Regions from separate parts of the Paenibacillus sp. FJAT-27812 genome, predicted to be linked through region 1. Evidence: riboswitches for the same ligand, from Rfam matches in the RefSeq annotation. Region 1 holds a riboswitch; the other holds the start of a gene.
The links. Region 1 has a riboswitch for cyclic di-AMP ahead of ADU23_RS08805 (3D domain-containing protein). Riboswitches for the same ligand answer to the same signal wherever they lie in the genome.
Positions count from the first base shown of each region.

Region 2: it holds a riboswitch for cyclic di-AMP, as region 1 does, so the genes downstream of both, ADU23_RS19890 (APC family permease) here and ADU23_RS08805 (3D domain-containing protein) in region 1, are expected to answer to the same signal.

Region 1 covers NZ_LIGH01000001.1:2,047,084-2,052,390, forward strand. Annotated here, with positions in the region: gene rsmA (16S rRNA (adenine(1518)-N(6)/adenine(1519)-N(6))-dimethyltransferase RsmA) at 1-924, opposite strand, end outside; gene rnmV (ribonuclease M5) at 928-1,476, opposite strand; gene ADU23_RS08805 (3D domain-containing protein) at 1,602-2,750, opposite strand; cyclic di-AMP (ydaO/yuaA leader) riboswitch at 2,999-3,182, opposite strand; gene ADU23_RS08810 (TatD family hydrolase) at 3,366-4,139, opposite strand; gene ADU23_RS08815 (HD domain-containing protein) at 4,157-5,307, opposite strand, start outside.
Region 2 covers NZ_LIGH01000001.1:4,798,866-4,804,172, forward strand. Annotated here, with positions in the region: gene ADU23_RS19875 (NAD-dependent epimerase/dehydratase family protein) at 53-742, shown strand; gene ADU23_RS19880 (GIY-YIG nuclease family protein) at 750-1,856, opposite strand; gene ADU23_RS19885 (VOC family protein) at 2,019-2,429, opposite strand; cyclic di-AMP (ydaO/yuaA leader) riboswitch at 2,711-2,868, shown strand; gene ADU23_RS19890 (APC family permease) at 3,076-4,893, shown strand; gene ADU23_RS19895 (alpha/beta-type small acid-soluble spore protein) at 4,950-5,165, opposite strand.

The DNA.
Region 1 (5,307 bases):
AGCTCCCCAGCCCGCTTCCAGCATGCTGCGGCTAATCCGCGCAAATTCCTCAAGCGAAAGCGTCTCGCCGCGCCTTATAGGGTCAATTTCGTTCTTCAGGAGCATCTCCGTCAATGCCTCACGCCGTTCCTTGCCTACAAATGCAGTCAGATTGTTCGCAAGCGTCTTCCTGCGCTGTGCGAAGCTCGCTTGCACGACACGGAAAAAATGATCCTCGTCCGGCACATCAACGGCCGGCTTATCGCGCAGGGATAGCTTAATAACAGCCGAATCCACGTTTGGCTGCGGAATAAACACCGTATGCGGCACCGTACAGACAAGCTTAGGCACGCAGTAATATTGGACAGCCACGCTAAGACTGCCATACTCCTTGCCTCCTGGCTTCGCTGCCATCCGCTCAGCCACTTCCTTCTGAATCATCACGACGATGTGCTCAAGCGGCAGCTTCTCCTCAAGCAGCTTCATCAAAATAGGCGTAGTCACATAGTAAGGCAAATTAGCTACGACACTGACGCCCGTTACATCGGCAAATTGCTCTTCGAACAGCTGCTTCAAATCAAGCTTCAGCACATCGCCATGAATGACCGTGGTATGCTGCTCTTCAGCCAATATATCCTTTAAAATCGGAATAAGCCGGTTATCGATCTCGACCGCCGCCACCTTGCCGGCAGCTTGCGCAAGACGCTGCGTAAGCGCGCCAATCCCGGGACCGATCTCAAGCGCTCCCTTCGTTTCATCCAGCTCAGCTGCTGCAACGATATTGTTCAAAATATTTTGGTCAATCAGAAAGTTCTGCCCTAGACTTTTCTTGAAAGAGAAGCCGTATTTGGCAATAATCTCTTTGGTCCGCTTTGGCGTTGCTACCTCGAAGGGTGCCGATTTCACCGCAGCCTTGCTTTGCTCATTTTGATCGTGATCGCTCATTTCCTAACCCCCCAGTTCCTCTTCCATTTGCTTAAACGCTTCTGCAAATTCCACCTTGGAAATGCGAAAGCTTGTACAACGCTTGTAGAACTGCTTGCCGTTTGCATAACCGATCCCGAGTAGCTTGCCCATAACCAAGCGTCGATTAGAAGCGTCTGGATGAACAATAAGCCCCGCTTCCATTAAATCCTCAAAGCTAATCTCTCCCGATTCGTCAAGCGACTCTGTACGGAGCTCTGAGAGTGCCGTGCGAATCGCATCCGGGCTTGCATTCTCAATGCCGATATCTCCCTTGTACAAAGCTTGCTCCTGTGGCAAAAAAGCATGCTTGCAACCGGGCGCGTGACGCGCAACGATTTTGCGAATTCGCTCTCCCGCATGGTCGGGATCTGTAAATATAATAATGCCGCGGCGCTCGTTCGCAAGCGCAATTCTTCTCAGCACGTCCTCGCCGATAGCCGAGCCGTTCGTCTCTATGGTGTCCGCTTCAACCGCCCGTTTTATCGCTGCGGTATCGTCTTTACCTTCAACGACAATGATCTCTTTGATCATCAAGACCATTCCCTTCAACATAAACTCTTATAAACCCGCAAACATGCAAAAAGAAGAGGCGGTGCCTCTCCTTATGATGGCATATTTAATTGAATATTACGATAAGATGATGGTAAACCCGCATATTAGCTTGACGTTGGTTTATTAGGCCCGAGCACGTAAACGGTAAAGCCCTTCTTCCTGCCAAACTTATTTGCCGTTTTGTTGCTATCGAAGTATACGTCGATTTTGTTTCCTTTTATCGCGCTGCCCGTATCCTCAGCCCGGCGGAAACCGATCCCTTCAATATAAACCCACCAGCCAATCGGAATAACCTTTGGATCAACCGCTATCGTTCGTCCTTCTTTCACACGGGAGCCAGATGCTGTAATCCCGTAATCCGGATGGTCGGAATCTTTACCTGTAGAAGCGACACCTGCCGAATAGGCAGTCAGCGTGAAGTTCTTAAGTACGGTCTTGGCCTTGAACGATACACCGCTCTTCGTAAGCGTTGCAACGCTCTGGCTTTTGTTAGAGAGCACAGAAACTTTTGGCTCAGCCTTCTTCGTTCCGATAACGACAACCTGGTCAACTGCAGCGGTCTGGACAACCTTGCTGACCATCTTCTTCGAAATGAGAATGCCGTCCTCGTACTGCTTCTCGATATGTTCAACAATAAGGCCTTCCTTACCGGTTTGCACGAGCTTTTCCTTGCCCGCTTCCAGCGTAGGATCTTTCTTCTTTACGATAGAGTACGGCATGGCGCGCTCGGATTCAGACACCTTCGTGTCGACACGTACGACCGTTACCGTTAATTCCGAATCAACTACCGTATTAAGCGGAGGCATTACTTTATCATGATTACGAACTGGAATATTTAATTCCTCGATCGCTGCCTGCACTGTTCTCTCTGTCGTATATACAGTAGAGGTCTTGCCATCAGCTTTCACAATTACCGGAATCGCTTGAGTAACCTCAATTCGATCTCCGTCCTTTATTGCCGCATTAAGCGGTATGGACACCTCATCATGTGGTCCAATTGCGATAGCTTGTTCATCCAGTAGGCGTTGCAGGACCCATTGCTTCGTTTCCACAATGGTTTCTTGTCCGTTCACTACTACGGAGACGCTTTTGACAGCCGTTCCGTACAACAACACCAAAAACATGAAAGTCATAGCGATTGAGATAGTAGCACTCAAAAGAATCAAACGCAAGTTTTCACGCTTCCATCGCAATGCGAAAGACATGCTGGATGATCGTTTCCCATGGGTGTCCTTAACCTGGAGTATTCCCACTTCATCGGTCCTCCTTCATAGCCCCGCCGCCAAGTGTTACGCATGATACAACTGACGCGACTATAGTATATTGGCGTGCAAGCACGCAATCCAGTACTGCTATCGATCCTCCCACCCCCATCTTTAATCCCTATGTCGACAAATTCCCGTTTATTCGAAAATAAAAAGAAGCCGTCGACAGAGGATCTGTTTCGTGGCTTCCCGGTAAATGATTACACTGGGATACAGAAAAATGGATGCACGAGGTTGATCACTCTCTATGAACGCTTACGAGGTTAGCTGACGGATTCGGGCAAGAGAGACGCCCTATTCGAAAACGCAATGCTCATGGCAAAGGCTCCGAAATTCACCCCTTGAAGAATTCAAAACACGGTACAAAAACCCGTATTTGGTTCCCCCGCTCTCCAAATGGAGATTAAGCGCAAACTGGAAATCCAATACAAAATGTAATGCTCTGAGTTGAATCATACCCTCATACGAGGTGAATTGTAAAGATACGATAAAAGACGATTTAAGCGAAAAAGGTGGATAAAGACGGAAAAATTAAGCGATAATCGCTATAAAAATTAGTTTTTACGCAATAAAGGTCTTAAATTCTCTCTGGTTCTCTCGTTTTCAGACAATACCAAAACATTTTTTTCCGTTTTCGGTCGTAATTGCGCCTATTTCTTCAACAGATTTGCCTAATAATTCGGCTGCTGTCTGTGCGACGAGTGCCACATACGAGGACTCATTTCGCTTCCCTCTGAACGGATGAGGAGCCAAATATGGAGCATCGGTTTCAATCAAAATTTTATCGAGCGGAACCTGCTTAAGCACCTCTTTGGGTACCCTTGCATTTTGGAAAGTAACCGGCCCTCCGAACGAAATATAAAAATTCATATCCAGGCATTGTTTTGCGGTTTCCCAGCTGCCTGAGAAGCAGTGCATGACCCCTCCAACCTCGGCTGCATTTTCCTCCTGCAAAATCCGAATAACATCCTCATGCGCATCGCGGTTATGAATAACGATAGGCTTGCCTACTTTGCGGGCTAGGCGGATTTGCTCGCGGAATACACGCTGCTGAACGTCTTTGGGTGACGTGTCCCAGTGATAATCCAAGCCGATTTCACCGATAGCAACAACCTTCTCATGTGCGCAAAGGCGCTCGATCCATTCTAAATCCTCGGGAAGCATGTCGATGCTATCCACCGGGTGCCAGCCAACAGCCGTATAAATAAAATCATACTGCTCAGCAAGCGCGATCGTCGTTGGGATGGTTTCACGGTTAAAGCCGATATTAAGCAGCATGTGTACGCCTGCATCCTTCGCGCGCTGAATAACCTCGTCGCGATCCTCGTCGAATTTATATGAGTCTAAGTGCGTATGGGTATCAAAAAGTAATGTCATGTTAGTGTCAGGCTCCTTTAGTCGAGTTTAAACAATTTTTTCAACGAATCGGGTATCAGGGAAATATTTTTTTTGAGCGGCTCTTCCGGATAATACAAGTGATACTGGCCTTGATGCAGCCCCGTAATCGAGCGAACGATGTCGGATTTGGCAGATATTTCGCTTATTTCATCTTGCCCGTCTAACAACAAAATCGGCGCTTTTTCTTTCTTTTCTCCTTCTTTTTTGTCCGGTCGATATACGTCATAAGGAAGGTCAAACGGGAAGTCAATTTCCATATGGTAATCCGGATTCATTCCTATAGAAGAGAAGCAATGGCCGATCTCATTCAAAAGGTCCTCATCCGGATTTTCGATCGTTATGTACTTATATAAATGGCGGTTCATAAATCGATCGCATAAATCGCTTAACAGCGAATCCTGCTCCTCTGCCCACTGCGTGAAAGCGGTCTGCACGAGTGCTTCATCCAGCTTCAAATAATCTTGCACCGTAATCGAGTTGTGAAGCAATCCTTTTAGTGAGCTCGGCATCCAATCAAATGTGTAGCCACCCACATAAAGCTCCTGCGCTCTACGAAATATTTGACGTAAAATAATCTCAGAGCTTCTTGTAACTGGATGGAAGTAAATCTGCCAATACATTTGATAGCGAGACATCAAATAATGCTCTACGGCATGCATTCCGCTTTCTTTCACTACAATTTGCCCTTTATAGGGACGCAATACCCGTAATATGCGCTCTAAGTCAAAGGTTCCATAGTTGACACCGGTATAATAAGCATCTCTAAGCAAATAGTCCATACGGTCAGCATCCATTTGACTTGAAATGAGACTTACGACGATGGGCTTTGGATATGTTTTTCGGATAACTGCAGCAACTTGCGCGGGGAACTCTTCCGATACGGCCCGCAGCACTTGGTTGATTTCCGTGTTCTCCAGTATGATTTTGCATGTCCACTCTTCATGATCCGTGTCGAATACTTCTTCTAAGGAGTGGGAGAACGGGCCGTGACCGACATCATGCAGCAGCGCGGCACAAAGCGAGACCAGCCGCTCCTCGGCAGGCCAATCGGGATAGCCGTTACGCTCGAATTGAGAAATAATTTTACGCGTAATTTCATAGACTCCTAGCGAATGTGAAAATCGGCTATGTTCAGCACCATGAAAAG
Region 2 (5,307 bases), 2.8 Mb from region 1:
ATTTATTATAGGGTCATGAGATAAATAAGCTGACGTGAGGGAGAATGGACCTATGCCCGCTAAAAATTACGATACAAGCACCAAAATTAGCGTCATTCTAACAGGCGCGACGGGGATGGTAGGCGAAGGGGTTTTGCATGAATGCCTTCAGCATGCCGATGTGGAACGGGTATTAATCATCAACCGCAAGCCATCTGGTGTAACCCATCCGAAGCTAACCGAAATCGTGCAAGCCGATCTTTTTGATCTATCTTTGGTAGAATCCCAGCTCGAAGGCTACAATGCCTGCTTCTTTTGCCTTGGCGTGTCATCGGTTGGAATGAGTGAAGCTGAGTACAGCCGAATTACGTATGATTTGACCATGTATGTTGCAGGCTTACTGTCCAAATTAAATCCAGAGATGGTTTTCTGTTACGTGACTGCCGGGGGAACGGATCGAACGGAACAAGGGAGAAGCATGTGGGCCCGGGTGAAGGGAAAAACGGAAAACCACCTGCTGCAGCTGCCTTTCAAAAGCGCATATATGTTCCGTCCCGGCTACATTCATCCGACTAAAGGCTTGAAAAATGCCCATCGTTTTTATGGTGCATTTACGTGGTTGTACCCCGTCCTGCGCCGGCTTATTCCAAGGCATGTCATCACACTCAGCGAGCTTGGCAGAGCAATGATCCACATCGTGAGCAGAGGATATGAAACTTCCATCTTGGAGAGCAGGGATATGGCTAAGGTTGCTCAAAAATAAAGCGATTTTAAGGGACCGGCTGTTCCTGCCCGCAGCGAAGCCGCTCGATTCGATAGTCATAGTTGTATTTGCACAGCTGGAGCAAATCGAATTTTAGCCCGCGCTTCGGCTGTGTAATGGTGAGCAGCTTTTTCGTTTTTCCTCTAATGGCTGCACGCACAAGCTTCTGGTCATTTATGACGTTCACAATCAATTCATCAGGGCTATTCTCGGCGTAACGCGTCATAATGAACTGGTCATAAGCTGTTTCTACATCCGCAGATTTAAGTTCCAACATTTGAAAATCCCGCAGCATGCCTTCTTGAACCTTAGCTACCAGCACATGCGTTTCCCCGAAGTAAAGCACATCTTGATCGATGGCCGCCTCACGATCGACGATTTGCTTGTCAGATGCCTGCTCCAGATTGCGAATGCTTAGCAGCATCTGCTGCGCCTTCTCAAACTCCATTTTTGCCGCATAAGCCTCCATCTTCGCATAAAGCGTTTCGATCAAGCCTTGCCCACGATTAGCGAGAAGCTCGGACGCCTGCCTGGTATGCTCCAAATATTCACTTTTGGAAATTTTGCCTTCACAGACCCCGCTGCATTTGCCGATATGGTACAGCAGGCATACCTGCTTGGGCATCGTTTTGCAGGTGCGGAGGCCGTAATGCTCCGTTACGAATTCGAGCAAAGCGTCGCGAAAGCGGGCACTTTTGAAGGGACCCAGACGATGCAAGGGAAGGGAAGCGGAAGCAGCGGCGGTCTGACTTCGTTTCCGATTACGGTAATAAACATCGAGCCGAGGCAGGGGGTCTGCTGTAAGCTGCAAATAAGCATAGCCGCTATTGTCTTTTTTTAACGCACGATTATAGGGTGGCTTATGTATTTTGATTAAATTGTTTTCAAGCAGCAGGCTCTCTGATTCGTTATTTACAAGCACAACCTCAATCGATGATATTTCATCAACGAGCTGGGTTATTTTTCTAAGCGTATGATTTTTAGTAAAATAAGAGCGCAGCCTGCTCCGCAAATTTTTGGACTTGCCGACATAGAGAATACGGCCGTCAGCATCTTTCATGAGATAACAGCCAGGGCTTTGCGGGTAATCGCTGGCTTTGAATAAGAACGACATGATTCGCCATCCTCCTAATCGTATGCTATAGAATGAACCATCATGGGCACTATTCGACACCTCCGGGGACAAACCCTTGTTTTATTTTAGCTCCAAAGCAAAAAGAGACCGACCAGATTGATGGCCGACCTCCTCAAAGAAGCAAATAAATGGTGGATTGAATCAGGCTTGGCTCACTTCTTGCGCTGTAGTTATCATCCATTTGATTCCGAATTTATCTTCGATTTCACCGTATAATGAACCCCAAAATACCGGCTCCAACGGTTGGCTAATATGGCCGCCTGCTGCTAAATTGTCGAAGGCTTGCCGTGCTTCAGATTCCGTTTTGAACTCAAGTGCCAGATGAACGTTGTTTCCTCTAACTAGCGGCTCAAATACGGAATCCGACATGAAGAAATTAACGCCTCCAGCCCGTACACAGAGATGCAAAACCTTGTCCTTCAGCTCATCGCTGGCGTTTGACAATTGCCCGTGCGTCATCAGAGACTGGATCTCACCGCCTAATGCCTGGATATAAAACTCGGCTTGCGCTCTAGCATCCTCCGACTTGATAAAGGTTGTATATTTAGCCATTGTACTACATCCTTTCCTCCGCATATTGAGAAGTTATCCTTCTTTCATATTATCATACCGAACTGACCTAGGTTTCTTACGGATTGCTATGTTGAACGGGTAATTGCTATTGAGATAGAGAGCATAAGAGCGATACGAAAAGATTGTATGGGATGTAAGCGTTTAAATGGATTCATATAGCGGGATTTGAAATCAATTCGATTATTTATGTTCCTTTACAATATTTTTTGGAAGGAGTATGATTCAAAACGAGATCAATCACGATATCTTGTATAGCATATAAACCTTAATCGCTGAGTTCTGAAAAAGAAGCGGGGAAACCATAGAGTGCTGATCATACGATCTAATCTCAGGGGTGAATAACTTCATTTACGAAGTTTAGGGCGACTTTTGCGCCCGAATCCGTCAGCTAACCTCGTAAGCGTCCAGAAGAGGAATTATTCGCGTGCCTACCGATATTTTTTGGAGAAGCCGTGGGAAAGTCCTTACTTTCCTGCGGCTTTTTTTGTCCATTTTAGGATTGGCCTTCTGTTAGAGCGTTGGATGAAAAGGGTGCATAACAAATGAACATGCGAACATGCTAAAGGGAGAATGTACTCCAAGGACGTAAAGATTATCATCCAATGAATTGAAATGGGGCATCTTCATGGTTAGCAGATTTAAACGGTTATTAATCGGACGCCCGATGAAAAGCGCGGAAATTGAAGGCGAGAAGCTAAGCAAGCTTAAGGCGTTAGCTGTATTATCCTCCGATGCGCTGTCATCGGTTGCCTATGGTACAGAGCAGATTTTGATCGTGTTAATGGCTGTCGGATTTGCGGCAGTGTGGTATTCGATTCCGATCTCGCTGGCTGTGCTCGGTCTATTATTAGTTTTAATTTTATCGTATCGCCAAACGATATTTTCTTACCCGACAGGCGGCGGTGCCTATATCGTTGCCAAAGACAATTTAGGCGTCTCGACTGGTTTGCTGGCGGGCGGCTCGCTGCTTGTTGATTATATTCTGACTGTCGCTGTCAGCACGTCGGCTGGAACGGATGCCATTACCTCGGCCTTCCCATCGCTTCATGATCATAGAGTCAGCATTGCGTTAGTGATGATTCTGGTGCTGACGATTATCAATTTGCGGGGAATTACGGAATCCGCTTCCGTCCTCGCCATGCCTGTCTATTTGTTTGTAATCGCAATATTTGTGCTTATTATTTCCGGAATGATCAAATATGCAGCAGGCGGCATTCATGCGGCTGTGCCGGAGATGGGCTCGGCGGTCTTGAATATTAGTTTGTTTTTGTTGTTAAAAGCGTTCAGCTCCGGCTGCTCAGCGCTTACTGGCGTTGAAGCGATGTCGAATGCGATTCCTAACTTTAAACAGCCTGCTGACCGGAATGCGGCAAAGACGCTTATTATGATGGGGACTATTCTTGGCGCAATGTTTATCGGCATTAGTTTGCTAGCCTACTGGTATGGCATTGTCCCGAGCGAGAAAGAAACGGTCGTATCGCAAATCGCCAATGCCACATTCGGCAGAGGAGTCATTTATTACGGGATACAGGCAGTAACCGCTCTGATTTTATTTCTCGCAGCCAATACGGCTTACGCCGCATTCCCGCTGCTTGCCTTTATGCTGGCTAAAGATAAATATATGCCAAATATGTTTATGGCTCGCGGGGYTCGTTTGGGATTTTCAAACGGCATTATCATTTTAGGAATCCTATCCGCACTCCTTGTTATAACCTTTCATGGCAATACCGAAAATTTAATTCCGCTTTATGCGGTAGGCGTGTTTATTCCGTTCACCCTATCCCAGCTTGGGATGATGGTAAGATGGTTGAAGTTGAAGCCAAAAGGCTGGCTATCGCGGTTTGTTATTAACACGATTGGAATGCTGACGACGCTTGCGATCACATTGATCTTCATCATTACGAAGTTTAGCCACGTTTGGATGGTGTTTATTTTCCTGCCGATCGTCATCTTTATTTTCTATGGTATCCACCGTCATTACCGGAATATGGCTGATGAGCTGCGGATCAATATGGCAAATGATAAGCCGGTCATAAAAGGCAGTACGATTGTTGTTCCCGTAGCGGGCATAACACGTGTCGTTAATCACTCGCTCAGCTATGCCAAATCGCTAACCGATAACGTGGTTGCCGTATATGTGGGCTTCGATGACGAAGACATTGAACGCATGGAGAAGAAGTGGGAGGAATGGAACCCTGGCGTTCGGCTCATTGTGCTTCGTTCCAGCTATCGGAGCATCATTAGGCCGCTAATGCGGTTTATTGATACGATTGAATGGAAAACGGGAGAGACCGATCATATTACGATTCTCATTCCACAATTTATTACGAAGCATTGGTGGCATTATTTTCTGCACAACCAGACAAGTTTAATGCTCCGCGCCTATCTGTTTACGCAAAAAGATGTGGTCATAGCGACGGTTCCGTATCATCTTCAAAAATAGCTCATAAAAAAAGCCCTTCATTATCGCGAAGATAATGGAGGGCTTTTTGGCTTTTGCTAGAAGTTGCGTTGACCTAATTGTTGTTCTGCGATTTGCACCAATTTTTTTGTAATATATCCACCAATCGAACCTGCATCACGAGTGGATAAATTGCCGTTGTATCCATCTTGCGAGAACGGAACGCCCAGTTGTTGTGCTGCTTCCGTTTTCATTTGTGCAAGTGCTGCCTTTGCTTGCGGTACTACTAATGTGTTTGAATTTCTTCTGCTCATGTTAGTTCACTCCTTCGTTGGATGTAAGGTTATTATGTCGAGTCATTTGTAAATATATACAATCATGAAATTTTTTTTTTTGAAAAAAATAAATCGCTTTGAACCGTCTGAATTTTATAATGAACCATTTGAAATAACTGGT